DNA from 2 places in the Propionibacterium sp. genome. Region 1 is predicted to be linked to the other one. Evidence: riboswitches for the same ligand, from Rfam matches in the RefSeq annotation. Region 1 holds a riboswitch; the other holds the start of a gene.
What was found. Region 1 has a riboswitch for thiamine pyrophosphate ahead of thiM (hydroxyethylthiazole kinase). Riboswitches for the same ligand answer to the same signal wherever they lie in the genome.

Region 1 (7,847 bases):
GGTGCGTGGCGGCTGGTCGGTGAGGGTGAGCGGGGCCTCCACATGGCGTTCCGGGGCCTGGGTGAAAGTGCTTGTCATGACTGGTTCCACCATCGGTAGAAGTGATGAACGGGCCCAGAACCGGCGCCGATGTCCAGCTCGTCGGCGTGTTCGAGCGCACCAGTGAGCCAGGTCTTCGCATCGCGCACTGCGGTCGGCCAGTCGGCCCGCCGGGGTCGCAGGGCGGTGATCGCCGAGCTCAGTGAACAGCCTGTGCCATGGGTGTTGGAGGTGGGCACTCGTGGGGCGCGCAGCAGCTGTGCGGCGCTGCCGGTCTCTGCGAGCACATCGACCGATTCGGCTCCCGTGCCGTGTCCACCCTTGAGCAGCACCCGTGCCGGGCCGAGATCCAGCAGCCGGGTGGCCTGGTCGACCATTTCCTGCTCGGTGCCGGCCGGTGGCTCGCCGAGCAGTACCGCGGCTTCCGGAATGTTCGGGGTGATGAGCGATGCGCGGGGCAGCAGGGCGCGTACGGCGTCCACAGCGTCGTCGGCGAGCAGCCGTGCTCCGGAGGTGGCGACCATCACAGGGTCGATGACGATCGGCAGGCCGGGGTGCTGGGCACACAGGCTGTCCAGACCATCGGAGACTGCTTCGACGATGCAGGCCGAGGCGAGCATGCCCACCTTGACCGCGTCGATTCGCACATCGCTGCGCACGGCGTCCAATTGCAGGGTGACGAAGTCGGGTGGCACTTCCATCACGCCCGCCACGCCGGTGGTGTTCTGCGCTGTCAGGGCCACGATCACGGACATGCCGTAGGCGCCCAGCGCGGAGAAGGTCTTGAGATCGGCCTGCACTCCGGCTCCGCCGGAGGAGTCACTGCCGGCGATGGTCAGCGCTACAGGGGGTGTCATCATGCCCCCTGGGCCAGCGGCATGTCTGCTTGCGCGGCCTTCCAGGCTGTGCACAATTCGCGGGTCGCGGCACCGATGTCAGGCTGTCCGCAGATGGCGCTGACAACGCTCATGCCCGCACAACCCACCGCCGCCAGATCGGGCGCATCGGCGGCCTTGACGCCACCGATCGCGCAGACCGGCCACGGGCTGGCAGCTGTGACGGTGGCCACCCGGGCAAGTCCGAGGTCACCGGCCTCGGGCTTGGTGCCGGTGGCGTGCAGCGCACCGACGCCGAGGTAGTCCACCACTGCCAGACCCAGGCTCTGGGCGGTACGCACATGCTCGGGGGATTGCGCCGAGAGCCCCAGAATGGCATCAGGGCCGAGAATGCGACGGGCTTCTGAAACGGGCATGTCGCCCTGACCCACATGAGCGCCCTGCGCGCCGATGTGGGCCACCAGATTCACGCGGTCGTCGATGAGCAGCGGGATGCCGGAGCCCTTGAGAATTCCGGCGAGCTCGCGGCCGAGATCCACGAATTCGGCATCTGACAAGTGGTGATCGCGCAGCTGGACAAGGGTCACACCTGCCGTGGCGGCCTGTTCAACAGTGCTCACCACCGCATCGGGGCCGCCGCACTGGACGGTGTCGGTGACCAGGTAGACCGACAGGTCGAACTCAGGCCGCGACATTCTGCATCGCCTCCACCTTCGCGGCGTCGGCCAGCTCGTCGGGGGTGATGAGGAAGAGGTGATCGACCAAGGCCACGGCGAAGGAACCGGGTGCGCGGGTCTCGGCGGCGGCGTGCTCGGCCGCCACGCACATCAGGGCGGTGGCCGTAGCTGCCGCATCGAGGGGTTCGGCGACCGCTGCGAAGGCGGCCATCAGCGCGCCCAGAGCGCAGCCGACCCCGGTGACCCGGGTCATCCAGAGATGGCCGTTGTCCACCGAGACGGTGCGTGTGCCGTCGGTGATGAGGTCGATCGCCCCGCTGACCGCCACCACGCAGCGGTGATCGGCGGCCAATCGGGTGGCCGAGGACAGGGCGGCGGTGGTCTCGTCGGTGCTGTCGGGGCCGCGTCCGCCCGCTTCCTCACCGGAAAGGGCGAGGATCTCGGAGGCATTGCCGCGGATGATGGTCGGGTTGGCGGCGTCCAGGCAGTTGCGGGCCACCTGGGTGCGCCACGGCAGGCCGGCGGCCACCGGATCGAGCACCCATGGCGTCCGTGCGGCCGCCGCGCCGGAGGCGGCTTCCACCATGCCGAGCGTGGTGTCGGGATAGGGGGTGCCGGTGTTCACCAGTATGCCGTTGGCGACCCCTGAGAACAGCCGCGATTCCTTGGAGTTGTCCACCATTGCCGGTGTCGCACCCGCGCTGAGAAGCACATTCGCGGTGAAATTCGCCACCACGATATTGGTGAGGCATTGCACGAGCGGGCTGGTCTCCCGAAGGCGGGTGAGTGCACCAGCGACATCGACGGCACCTTTTTTGACGGCATTGTTTGTCTGGGACACGAGAACTCCCTTCGCCGGCATTATCCGGACAGGTTCTGCGGTCGACGCCCGGTGCGTCCTCTCAGCCCACGTGTGCGAGCTCCCGCGATCATCGATCAGTATACGGCCGGGCGCCCCGCTGCCGATCGGGTGGCTCAGAGCGTGACGATGTCGCCATCCCGGTGCACGAGGCCATCGGCGATCAGCCCGTCCAGAGCTCGCATGGCCTGGTCGAGATCGCCTGCCCAACGGCCGAGCAGCAGGTCGATCTGGAGGCCATCGGGGGTGGTTCGCACCGCGTCGAGAAGGCGTCCGCGGGCCTGCCGGTCGGTGCCGGCATATGTCTGGACGCGCCGTGGTGGTCCGTCGTGCTGGGGGCGGCCGGCCCGCAACCAGGCGCAGTGCGTTGCGACTGGGCATTGTGCACACAGCGGGGAGGCGGCGGTGCAGATGAGCGCGCCCAGTTCCATCGACGAGGCCGCCCAGCGTGATGCCGTGGTCTCGTCCTCGGGCAGCCACGACTCGGCCAGCCGCCTTTCCGCAGCGGTGGTGGAGTTGGCGGGGAACTGCTTTCCCCGGTCGAGGCGGACGAGTACCCGGCGGACGTTGGTGTCCAGCACGACGGCACGTGCGCCGAAGGCGAAGCTGGCAATGGCTGCGGCGGTGTATTCGCCGATACCTGGCAGTGCTCTGAGCTCGGCGCGCTCGCTGGGTACCTCACCGTGGTGGAGCTCGGTGATGGCGACCGCGGTGGCGTGCAGACGAAGCGCGCGACGCGGGTAACCGAGGCGTCCCCAGGCGAGCACTGCCTGCGACGAGGGGGCCGAAGCCAGCGCAGCAGGCGTTGGCCAGCGGCTCATCCACTCCCGCCACGGTTCGATCACCCGGGCCACCGGTGTCTGCTGTGCCATGAATTCGCTCACCACGATGCCCCAGGGGGTGGTGCCGGGTTCGCGCCAGGGCAGTTGCCTCGCTGCGGTGGCGTACCAGCGGTTCACGGCCGCGACGATCTCGCGGCGCTCGCTGGGTGTGGGTGACACGGGCCGAGTGTAGGGGGCGTCGCCGCTGAGAATGTGCTGTGCACGAGCATGCCCACCGTGCTTGTCTGCCAGAATCCGTGCGAAAACCATCTCGCGATGACCGTGATGGCCCTGACAGGGGCTCGGGGGCGATCGAGGGTTGGGTTTCGCACGGGTTACTACTCACGGCTGCGACGGCGTGAATCAGTGCGTGGTGCCGGTCGGCAACCCTGCAGAAGCACCGACGCCCGCCCCGGTAATTCTGGGGGGGGCGTCGTGGCTGGCCTTGATCGAGTGAGATCTCAGAAGCCGGTGATGTCCTTCAACCGGACTGTGGCGACCTCATCTGGATCTTTGTCACAGCCAGCGGAGAACTTCCACTTTCCGTTCGCGTCAATGGTGTTCGTATTGGCCAGGCAGGTGCCGAGATTCGCGCCAGCGCTGTCCAGTTCATCGAAAGTGATCTGGATGTAGTTGTTGATGGGCTTGTTCGTGTTGTTGCTCACGTAGCCATTCACCTGGAGCATGTAGGGGTTTGACTTGTCCAGCTGCCAACCGTCGTCAAGAGTCAGCTTGTCCTTGGGCTTGGCAGCCTGGGTGGCTGCCGTCTTCGTCGGGTCTGTGGCCGACTGTCCGGCCTGGCCCTGCGCTGCCACCTGCGAGGCGGCTGGGCTCGAAGTGCTGGACGAGTCGCCGCCACCTGAATTCGAAACTGTGGCGATGATGATGACGGCAACAACGATGAGTGCCCACACCCAGACTCTCTTGTACCACGGCTTCTTCCGCTTCGGCGGCGGCAGTGCCGGTCCATTTCCTGGATATGCGTAAGCCGGCTGGCCGGGATACTGCTGGGGTGCGTTGCTCATGTCGAAACTCCTTGACGGCGGTTGATCGATTACCTGATAAGCACACCGCCGAGGCGCCCGTGGGCGCATCGGGAGTTCGGACCTTGCTGGCACCACCGAAAGAATGAATGGGAGCCGGACCATGACCATCGATCGGCTCACGAAATAAGTCACCGGCCGGTCTTACGATGCCGCTGTGTGGAATTACGAAAGGGTCGGCAGCGACCGGCGACCGGTGTGGTGGCACACCGTTCTGCTGGTGCTGTCAGCGCTCGTTGCCTGTTTGGCGAGTGCGTCCTACTCGCCCCCCGTGTGGGGAATGCAGCACGGTTCTTCGGGCGGGATGGGGGTACTGGCGATGTTCGCGTCGCTCGGATTGCCCTTCCTCCTGTGCTGGCGGCATCGCTGGCCGTTCATCATCACCCTCGTGGCGGCCGGGGTGTCGGTGGTGATCCCGATCGGCAATGGCCTTCCGCTCATCTGCCTGGCGACGCTCATTGGCCGCCGACGGGGACCTGCCGTGTGGTGGACGACCGTATGTGTCGGACTCACATCGATCTGGGTTGTGCTGGCCGACGCGAGAGCCGAGCCTCGTGGCGCGTCATTCCTGAAGATCGTCTTCGGGCCGCAACCATCTGACCAGGCCCAGTTCGCCCAGCTCGGTGTCACCGAGATATTTGCCGTCCTTGTGCTGGGCATGGGCATGGCGGTCGGTACGGGACTCCTGGTGCGGTCCAGGCGTGAAGCGGTGACCGCCACAGGTGTGGCGCAGGCAGCGCAGGCCACCACCGGTCAACTCGGGGACGAGCTGGCCAGGCGAGAGGAACGTGAGCGCATTGCTCGCGAAGTGCACGATGCGATGGGTCACAGGTTGTCGCTGCTGTCCTTGTATGCCGGCGCTTTGGAAGCCAACTCCGGGGACGATCCGAAGGTTTCCGAGTCGGCTCATCTGGTGCGGCAGAGTGCCGGTGAGGCGATGAATGATCTGCGCTCGTTGTTGAATCTTCTGCGTGAACCGGTGGGCACTGACCAGCCCGCGGTGCCGCTGTCGGATCTGGCCAAGGTGGTGCAGGAGTCCTTCGGCGCCGGGCAGCAACTCAGTTCTTCGATATTCATCCAGGACGCCGATTCTGCCTCGGCACCGTTGAGCCGGGCCGTGTATCGGATCGTGCAGGAGTTGCTCACCAATGCTCGTAAACATGCTCCTCACGAGCAAGTCCTGCTCACCGTGGAGGGCAACCCTGCTTCGGGCGTAGTCATCGACGCACGTAACCGATACGTGGAGGGCGGGGGTCCGTCGGGATCATCGCGTGGGCTGAAGGGCATCGAGGAACGCACCCATCTGCTCGGGGGGACCATGAGGTACGGCCTGGACGGAGACCAGTTCCGGGTGCATGTCACGCTGCCCTGGCGGATCAGCTGACGGTGCGGCGGGACCGCTGGTTGGCAATCATGTCTGCATCTCGCCGTAGGATGCGCTCGTGCCGATCCGAGTGCTTGTCGCTGACGATGACCCGATGGTGGTCACCGGTCTGAAGTACCTGCTCGAGAGCGATCAGGAGATCGAGGTGGTGGGCACCGCAGGCGATGGGGAGGAGGCCATCGCGCAGGTGCGCAGCCAGTCGGTCGACGTGGTGCTGATGGATCTGGGGATGCCCGGAGTCGATGGCATCGCTGCCACCAGGCGGATCGATCAACGGCCTGATGCGCCGTATGTCATTGCGCTGACAACGTGGGATGTCGACGACGCGGTGATGTCTGCGTTGGAGGCGGGGGCATCCGGATTTCTGCTCAAGACATCGGCTCCCGATGAGATCATCGGCGCCATCAAATCGGTGATGGCTGGGGACGCCGTGCTGTCGCCGCGCAGCACCCGGCGCTTGCTGGACCAGATCGCGCGGGATCCTGCGGTGGAGCAGCGGCGTGCTGCCGAAGTGGCGGTGGCGAGGCTGACCGCTCGTGAGCGTGAGGTGGCTGCAGCTGTTGCGCAGGGAATGACGAATGCCGCGATTGGTGCGCAGCTGTATCTCGCCGAGGCGACCATCAAGTCGCATGTGGCCACGATCCAGTCCAAGCTCGGAGTGGCCAACCGGGTGGGTATCGCGGTGCTGGCCGAGCGTGCGGGACTGCTCCGGCCGGCGTGACGTAGAGGGTCCTCGCGCTGAGGTCGCGGGGCGAATGCCGTAGTCGCGCCCGCTCACACGCGCAGTAACAAGAATCAACGTCGACCAGCGCGATCCGGGTCAGCGATGCAGGTGATGAGGCATGTCGTCACCACGTCACCTTCGGTGGGGCCGAGGGATCGGTCTAATCAGTTCGTCGCCGTTGAAGATCCTGCCCTCCATCGAGTCCCCGGTCACTCACACGACGAACGTGGCGGGCCGGTTGTGGATCCATACGATATTTCCTGCGGCGCAGGAGGTTCAGATCCATGTCAAGCGAATATCCCAGCTTCCACGGCGGTTGTGGAGAGGAATCATTGTCTGTATGTACGCAATGGAGGCCGCATAATTTTGACGGTGCACAAAAAGTCATCCGACTGTCTGCTGACTTTTCGACGTCACTATGAGGATCACTCGATCGTGGTGAACCACACAAGGGAAAGTCAGCGAAATCTATGCGGCTTCCGTGTTGTGGGCTGTGCTGAGAAGCCGCTTCACATAACGGAGATCTTCGCCCTCACACAGGCGTTTGATCACAGGCCATCCATCCACGATTTTTCCTAGGTCTGTGGGCATCAGAGTCGCTGGATGACATGGCGAAGCACGTGGGGTGCTGGAACGGGCTGGCGAAACGGATCGCGGACCAGGATTTCGGGCCGGATCTGGCGCCGATGAAACAGGGCTCTTCCCTGGCGGACGCGACAGATCATCCGCGCTGGCGTGCGTGGTGAGTGATGTACATGGTGTCACTACGTAACGGATCCCCATGATGCAGGTCGAAACGATGTAGTGAGACTTGGCCAAGTCCTAAAGAGTGGCATAGCGGGCTTTTTTGTCCATTCTCGTCGGTGAGTGCCGCCGCAGCATCTGGGAGAAATGACGGCGTATCTGTCAGGTTTCTAGGCGTAGATTGCCGCTACCGTTACCCATGCCACGGCGGGTAGCAGAGATGCTTCCTATGTGATCCGTGTTTGTCCTGGCATTGGAAGGCTTGTATGACTCGCATCTTCGACAACAACCCGGCTGATCCGAAGTCCATCCTGGGGGCCCGGTTGCAGGAGATGTTGAAGACTTATGACCGGATGGACACCGCTGTTGGGTACTTCAACTTGCGGGGCTGGTCGCAGTTTGCTGACCTGGTGGACGCCAAGCGGCTACCAGACGGCAAGTCGCCGGTAGTGCGGATTCTCATCGGCATGGTCGCCCAAGGGTTCCACCAGGAGGCCGTAGACGCGTTGGAGGCAGAGGTCTCGGGGGGATGAGTTCGCCGGGTTGGTGGACCGTGAGTTGGCTGAGGGTCGAAAGGACCAGCTCGTCATCCAGCTGCGTGACCAGCTGTCCCGTGGCATGCCAAACAATGCTGACCGGCGCACTGTGGGCATGCTGAAACGTCAGCTGGACTCCGGGAAGGTCCAGGTGAAGGTGTACACGCGTCAGCCCCTACATGGG
Region 2 (7,847 bases), on a different contig from region 1:
GTCGCTGACATCCGCGACCGTGACATAGACCGGGTACCGGCCTGGGGGGATGGGGAAGACCAGTCCGTCGTCAAGGTTCGCGAAGGGGTCGCATGCCCGCAGCCGGCCACTGGGGACCTGCAACTGGCCCAGCCAATAGACCTTGCGGGAGTACTGCCAGCCTTCAATCCGGCCTGGGCGCAGCGCCAGCAGATTCGAGACGTCCATGCTCGGACCCTATCGGCGTGCTCATCACCCGCGGCTTCGCGCGCGTGGTGAGGGGTGGCGCTTCGCGCAGGTGGTCAAGGGTGGCGCTTCGCGCAGGGCGAGCGCTGCCGTACACCAACCCACGGCAATTCCCGGATCGCTGTGTCGGCGGGGTCTGCAAAGATGGGAAGCATCCATCGACTGTCACGGCCACGCGCCGGGAGAGGATCATCCGTGACCCAAGCCATCCTGCACACCAACCACGGTGACATCGTGCTCGACCTGTTCGCCGATTTCGCCCCCAAGACAGTGGAGAACTTCACCGAACTGGCCACCGGCAAGCGCGAATACCTGGACATGAATTCCGGCAAGCGTTCCACCGATCCCTTCTACGACGGCGTGATCTTCCACCGCATCATCGACGGCTTCATGATCCAGGGCGGTGACCCCACCGGAACCGGGCGTGGTGGCCCCGGCTACGTCTTCGCCGACGAGTTCCACCCCGATCTCAACTTCGGCAAGCCCTACCTGCTGGCCATGGCCAATGCCGGTCCTGGAACCAATGGTTCGCAGTTCTTCATCACCCTGGCACCCGCCCCCCATCTCAACCACCGCCACACGATCTTTGGCGAGGTGGCCGATGAGGCCTCCCAGCAGGTCGTCGCCGAGATCGGTTCGGTGGACACCGATCGTGCCGATCGTCCCAGGGAAGACGTCGTCATCAACTCTGTCGAGATCGTTGACTGAGGTCGCGCCGGCCGGGTCATCCCCGGTCGGCCTGCTGGCGGTGGTGGTACCCGGGGACTCCAGGGTTGACGAGCCCGTGCGGGCTCTATGGTTGCAGGGTCCGAGGAGGCGGAATGTGGTACTGGCTGTTCAAGGTCGGTCTGTTCAGGCCAGGCGTGCAGCTCCTGCTGCACCCCTCGCTGGAGGATCAGGACAACATCCCCAGTACTGGCGCGGCAGTTCTGGCCGCCAATCATTTGGACGCCGGTGACACCTTCACCCTCCCGACCCTGATCCGCCGCCGGATGATCTACCCGGCCAAGAAGGAACTGTTCGAGGGACGCACGCCGTGGCGCCGCATCGTGGCCGGTTTCCTGAAGAAGGTTGGCATGGTCCCGATGGACCGTTCGGGAGGCCGTGCGAGCGCCGATGCCTTGGTCCCGGTCGGCGATGTGCTCGCCAAGGGCCAGCTGATCGGCATCTTTCCCGAGGGAACCCGCTCCCCGGACGGCCGGATGTACCGGGGGCACACCGGGGTGGCCCGGCTCGCCCTGGAGTACGACGTTCCCGTGGTGCCCGTGGGCATGGTCAACACCCAACTGGTCCGGGGCCGGTTCGGACTGCTGACCATGCACGATGCCCGCATCGTGATCGGTGAGCCGGTCGACTATTCCGCGTGGCGGGGCCAGGCCGACAGCACCAAGGTGCTGCGCTGGGTCACCAATGATGTGATGGCTCGCATACAGCAGCTCACCGGGCAGGAATATGTCGATGTCTATGCCACCCGGGTGAAGCGCGGCAATCTGCAGGGCGCCGATCTGGCGAGCTATCTGAAGGCCACGCCGCTGATCGGCGTCGAGCAGCCGCCCACCGACGCCGAACTGCACATCGAGGAGGCTTGATGAGTGACTCATCACATGCCGGGGACGGCGCGAACGCCGAGCCGTCCGCATCTGGTCCGGTCTCGCCGTCGGGCAAGGTGGCGTCGTCGCACCGGCGCGTCAGGCGATTGTGGTCACGCGGGCGGGACGCCCTCCAGGTGGATGTCGAGGGTGCCGAGTTCCTTCCCGAGGGCGCCGCCATTCTGGCGGCGAATGATCTGTGGGCAGGCGACGTCACCAGGCTGTTCGGCAGTCTTGATCGTCCTGTCTCGCTTGCTGTGACCCGAGTGCCCCGTCTTGCCCGTCATCGCGTCCTGATTGACAGCCATGATGAGGAAATACGCGATGCCTCGGCGGTACTCGCCGACGGCGAGCTCGTGATGATCCAGCCCGAGGGGGGCCGCAGTCCCGATGGCAATCTGCACCGGGGTGCTCCCGACGTGGCATGGCTGGCGCTCACCTCACGGGTGCCGGTGCTGCCGGTCGATATCGTGCCCCCGCCCCTCACCGGCCCTGTCGGCGATGCCGTCTCTGCGCTTCTGGGTCCCACACTGCGTATCGGCGAACCACTGGATTTCAGCCGCTACTGGACCACTCCTGCGGCGAGTGATGTGCTCGACGGTGTGCTGCTGCGCGGATGCACCGACGAGATCATGGCGGCCATCGCCGAGCTGTCCGGGCAGCTCTACCAGGACGACACGCCTGGACAGGCGAGGGAGAGGCTTGCCGAGGAACGCCGCGCGCACCGCCGGGCGCAGGCGCGGGCCTTTCCGACGCAGGATGAGGAACGCCGCCGCGAGGCGGAGTTGCGTGAACGGATGCGCGTCCAGGACGAGCGCGATCTCGAGCACGCCCGGCAGGAGGCCCGCGCGCACGCCGCCAGGAATGCCGTGCGGGAATCGAAGGCCCGTCGGGACTGATCGGTCTCGGGTGGTTGTCCTGCGGACCTGTCCACGCGCAACCGGAAGCGGTGTGGGAGCGCATTCATCCCACGGCGCAGCACGCTGTTTTTGGAGGCGCTCGCCGGGACACTAGCCTAGAGCGCGTGTCTGAACTGATCCCCTCGTTGTCGACCCTGCGTGCCCTGCCCCAGGTTCAGCAGCCAACTTATGAAGACCCGGTTGCCAGGCAGCATGTCATCGACAGGTTGCGGGCCCTTCCCCCGCTGGTCTTCGCAGGTGAATGCGACGAGTTGCGTACCAAGATCGCCCAGGTGGCCAATGGCCGGGCCTTCATCCTGCAGGGCGGTGACTGCGCCGAAACCTTCGATGGCGTACGTGCCAATTCAATCAAGGCCAAACTGCGCGTGCTGCTGGCGATGAGCGTCGTGCTCACCTATGCCGCGCAGGTGCCGGTCGTGAAGATCGGCCGGATCGCCGGGCAGTACGCCAAGCCACGGTCCAAGGACACCGAAACTCGCGATGGCATCACCTACCCCGCCTACCGCGGCGATGCGGTGAACGGCTTCGAGTTCACCGAGGACGCACGCCGCTGCGATCCCGAGCGGCTGGTGAGGATGTACAACGCCTCGGCGTCGACGCTGAATCTGGTGCGTGCCTTCGTCAAGGGCGGCTTTGCCGATCTGCGCCAGCTGCACGCCTGGAACGCAAGCTTCGTGCGCGACACCCACGTGGAGAAGCGCTACGAGCAGATGGCCGGCGAGATCGAGCGCGCGCTGGGCTTCATGGAGGCCTGCGGAGTTGGTGGCGAGACGATGCGCACAGTCGACTTCTACGCCTCCCACGAGGCGCTGCTGCTGGACTACGAGTACGCCCTCACCCGCATCGATTCGCGTAGTCAGGCGCCCTACGACACCTCGGCGCACATGGTCTGGATCGGTGAGCGCACCCGCCAGCCCGGTGGGGCGCAGGTGGAACTGCTGCGTACCGTGCGCAATCCGCTGGGCGTCAAGCTCGGGCCGACCACCACCGGTGCCGACGCTCTGGAGATCGCCGACCGGCTCGACCCGACCCGGGTTCCGGGCAGGATCACCTTCATCACCCGGATGGGTGCCTCGAATGTGCGCGAGAAGCTGCCGCCGATCATCGAAGAGGTCGAGGCCTCCGGCCGCAAGGTCGCCTGGGTGTGCGATCCCATGCACGGCAACACCTTCGAGACCTCCAAGGGTTTCAAGACCCGCGAGTACGCGGCCGTGGTGGAGGAGCTCAACGGCTTCTTCGATGTGCACGAGCAGCTCGGCACCTGGCCGGGCGGGGTGCACATCGAGCTCACCGGCGACGATGTCACCGAGTGCCTCGGCGGGGCCTTCCAGCTCAGCGAGACCGATCTGGCGAGCCGTTACGAGACCACCTGCGATCCCCGGCTCAACCGCAACCAGAGCCTCGAGCTGGCCTTCATGATCGCCGAGCGCCTGAACCGCTACCGCGGCAAGTACGCCACCGAGTCACCGGCTCCCGACTGGAACGAGTGAGGTCCGGCTGGTCCGTCCTCAACCCTGATGGACTGCACTCTTGTGTCGTGTACGCGACAGCATCGCAGTCCATCAGGTGGTGAGCGCAGTCACCTGGCGGGCAGGTAGACCGATCCGCCGGACTGCTTGAACAGGATGCTCATCGCTGACATCCCGGTGACGATGGCCTGCTGGGCGTCGCGGTCTCCGAAACGGTCCCTGATGTTCTGCGAGATCGCCATGGCGCAGAATTTCGGGCCGCACATCGCGCAGAAGTGCGCGAGCTTGGCCGGCTCGGCGGGCTGGTCCTCGTCGTGCAGCGCCAGCGCGGTGTCCGGGTCGAGCGACAGATTGAACTGGTCCATCCAGCGGAACTCGAAACGAGCCCTGGAGATGGCGTCGTCGCGTTCGCGCGCACCGGCATGGTGCTTGGCGATGTCTGCGGCGTGGGCCGCGATCTTGTAGGTGATCACGCCGGTCTTCACGTCGTCGCGGTTGGGCAGGCCCAGATGCTCTTTCGGGGTGACATAGCACAGCATCGCGGTGCCGTACCGGGCTGCCTCGGTGGCTCCGATGGCGCTGGTGATGTGGTCGTAGCCAGGCGCTGCGTCCATGGCGAGCGGCCCGAGTGTGTAGAACGGCGCCCCTTTGCACAGCGACTTCTCCAGCTCGACGTTCGCCTTCACGGTGTCGAAGGGAATGTGGCCCGGGCCTTCGATCATCACCTGGCAGTCGTGTGCCCAGGCCTTTTCGGTGAGTTCGGCCAGGGTGAGCAGCTCTGCGAACTGGGCCTGGTCATTGGCATCGGCCAGGCAGCCGGGACGCAGGCCGTCGCCGAGGGAGAAGCACACGTCGTAGTTGTGCAGGATCTCGCACAGCTCGTCGAAATGCGTGTACAGGAAGTTCTCCTCGTGGTGGGCGAGGCACCACGAGGCCATGATCGAACCGCCACGCGAGACGATTCCGGTGAGCCGATCCGCGGTGAGCGGCACATGTCCGAGCCGGACGCCGGCATGGATGGTCATGTAGTCCACGCCCTGTTCGCACTGCTCGACGACGGTGTCGCGGAACAGCTCCCAGGAGAGCTCGGAGGCGTCCTGGCCCACCTCTTCGAGGGCCTGGTAGAGCGGCACCGTTCCGATCGGTACGGGGGAGTTGCGCAGGATCCACTCGCGGGTGGTGTGGATGTCGTCACCGGTCGACAGATCCATCACCGTGTCGGCGCCCCACTTCGTGGCCCAGCTCAGTTTCTCCACCTCTTCGCCGATCGAGGAGCTGACCTGGGAGTTGCCGAGGTTGGCGTTGATCTTCACCAGGAAGCGTTCGCCGATGATCATCGGCTCGGCCTCGGGATGGTTGATGTTGAGCGGTATCACTGCGCGTCCGGCTGCGAGCTCGTCTCGCACCAGCTGGGCGGAGCAGTGCTCTCGTTCGGCTGCGAAGGCCATCTCAGGAGTGACGATGCCCTGGCGCGCGTACCGGCGCTGGGTCGGGCAGGCGCCGGAGGACGCCCGACGAGGGTGGCGCTGTTGGCCGCGCCAGCCGCGGTCAGCACCTCTACGCTGCCCAGATCGTGCCTTGTCAACACCGGGATCGGCGGTCTCCGAGGCGTACTCCTGGGTGTCGTGTCGGTCAGCGATCCACTGGGCGCGCAGGGGCGGAAGGCCGATGTCGGTGGGATGGGCAGGGCCCTCGGTGCAGTAGTCCACGAAGGGCTCATAGGGGGTTGCACCAGGGACGGCGGTCAGGGGGATCTCGGTGAACGGAACGTCGAGCAGATAGCTGCCGTGCGCGTTCGTGAAGGGAAGCTGCGTGGTGCGGCGAAGGTGAACCCGATCTCGTTGAGCCGATCCTGCTGCGGTCTCCCGGTTCTGCTTCTCGGTGCTGGCCTCCTGCTGCGGGAGGTCGGTGTCGTGCGATGGTGTGCTGGCACCGTGCGGGTTTACTGGCATGAATCCTTCTTCCTTCGCCGGCATGACCCGGACAGGTTCGACGGTGCTCAGACAGGTCGGTCTGATCTCAGCCCCCGCAGTGGGGCGCCCGTGTGGATGTCAGCGATGCTAGTTCCCTCTCGTCAGCGACGCGCAGAGGGGTCCGAAATGTTCGCGACATGGTGCGGGAAAGTCCCATGCCCTGTACCGGCGCCGAGATCACGCCCAGACGATCCACGGACGCAATCCAACGGGCGGCACTGCGTGCATTCGACGGCGCACGTCGTGCTCAGCGTGTCACGAGGACATCACTCACAGGACGTCGGGGACTCGGCCCGGCCACGCGTCCGGGATAGCCGATTCGGAATCCGAGCAGACTTTGACCTGGGGCAATGCCCGTTGCGTCAGCCCACCCGGCGCCGAATCGATCAGTGGCACGCAGCGCCGCCTCGCGAGTGATCCGCTCGCCGACCTGGTTCATGTGCTGCACGGCGAGCCCTGCGGCGGTGGCGGCCAGATGTACGTGCTCCAGGAGACGCCCACCCGCGAGCCGATCATGGGCGTCCTCGACGTCGCTGACGCGGACGATGCCATAGGCACTGGCCGTGGCCGTGTGGGTGTCGCGAGTGGTGCGCAGCCAGAACGCGTCACCGAAGCGGCGCGACTGTGCCGGCAGGATCTTCGCCATGGCGAGGGTGAAGCCGTCGAGGCCTTGACAGTTGAGGGTCAGGCCGTCGCGGTGACGTTCGACATCGGCGAGATCGTTGCGGAACCAGGAGAAGGCCTCGGTGGACATCTGCTCGTCCTCGGTGATGGACCGGGTGGCCGCCACGTAGAGATCTCCGAGTGCGGAGATCCTGCCAGGATCGGTGACCCATGCCAACTCAGCCCCAGCCGGCGCGTCGGCGGCGAGCGATTCGAGAACATCGGACGTCACGGGTCGTCTGCTGAACGGTCCGCGATTGGTGTGCCTGCCTGCAATGGCCGAGGCGAGTTCCTGCTCCCGCGCTGTGGCCGGTCCGCCGGGTGCCAGATCGATGTGTGCAATGTGCTCCGGATCGGTGTCTGGCCACGCTGTGACGGCTGCGTCCAGATCCTCCGAGCGCGCTGCGACAACGAGATTCTCGATGGCGCACCCGCACCCGGCGATCCGCTCGCGCCCTGACGAGTCGCTCACCGGCATGGCGCGCGCGGGGTCCGAGTAGACCTCGATGCTGTTCGCGCCGAGGGCGAACGACCACGGCTGGATGTTGTGGGGATTGGCCGCCAGTGAACCGGCCGCAACGAGTTTCTCCAGCCCGGGCGCCGCCTGCCAATCGCGCCACAGCGCATAGGCATCACCGTGCTCGCGGACCCACACACCATTGGTCTGGGCCCGGACACCCGTCGCTGCCGCGGAGCCGAGCAGAACCGCGGCGGCGCCGATCCCGGCCGACTTCAGCATCCTGCGTCTCGACAGTCTGCGAGCCATGCCATGGGATGTGGTGTCACCGCCGTCGTCCTGGAGGCGATCGTCGGGTGGGTCCGGGCGATGCCCGGCCGGCTCGATCACGGCAGGTCCTTGACGGGCTCATCCACACCGAGCAGCTCGCGTCCGGCCGTCGTGAGCAGCGGTTGCATCACGGCGCGCCCGTACCGGCGCGCGTCAACGCGCTGGTCATGGACCGCCTCCGCGAACGGAAGCGCGGTCTCGCTCACCAACCACAGCAGGCC

Region 2: another riboswitch for thiamine pyrophosphate. It lies ahead of thiC (phosphomethylpyrimidine synthase ThiC); the one in region 1 lies ahead of thiM (hydroxyethylthiazole kinase).

Annotation. Positions count from the first base shown of each region.
Region 1 is NZ_JBDNTB010000006.1:16,342-24,188, reverse strand. Features, by position in the region: gene ABF648_RS01815 (purine-cytosine permease family protein) at 1-78, opposite strand, end outside; gene thiD (bifunctional hydroxymethylpyrimidine kinase/phosphomethylpyrimidine kinase) at 75-899, opposite strand; gene thiE (thiamine phosphate synthase) at 896-1,570, opposite strand; gene thiM (hydroxyethylthiazole kinase) at 1,557-2,414, opposite strand; TPP riboswitch at 2,383-2,489, opposite strand; gene ABF648_RS01795 (A/G-specific adenine glycosylase) at 2,528-3,412, opposite strand; gene ABF648_RS01790 (FxLYD domain-containing protein) at 3,694-4,257, opposite strand; gene ABF648_RS01785 (sensor histidine kinase) at 4,433-5,659, shown strand; gene ABF648_RS01780 (response regulator) at 5,718-6,380, shown strand; gene ABF648_RS01775 (hypothetical protein) at 6,992-7,129, shown strand; gene ABF648_RS01770 (hypothetical protein) at 7,394-7,660, shown strand; gene ABF648_RS01765 (phospholipase D-like domain-containing protein) at 7,746-7,847, shown strand, end outside.
Region 2 is NZ_JBDNTB010000022.1:2,272-10,118, forward strand. Features, by position in the region: gene ABF648_RS05510 (DUF4241 domain-containing protein) at 1-207, opposite strand, end outside; gene ABF648_RS05515 (peptidylprolyl isomerase) at 370-933, shown strand; gene ABF648_RS05520 (lysophospholipid acyltransferase family protein) at 1,047-1,814, shown strand; gene ABF648_RS05525 (lysophospholipid acyltransferase family protein) at 1,814-2,713, shown strand; gene ABF648_RS05530 (class II 3-deoxy-7-phosphoheptulonate synthase) at 2,839-4,224, shown strand; gene thiC (phosphomethylpyrimidine synthase ThiC) at 4,314-6,155, opposite strand; TPP riboswitch at 6,148-6,257, opposite strand; gene ABF648_RS05540 (Acg family FMN-binding oxidoreductase) at 6,424-7,686, opposite strand; gene ABF648_RS05545 (TetR/AcrR family transcriptional regulator) at 7,683-7,847, opposite strand, start outside.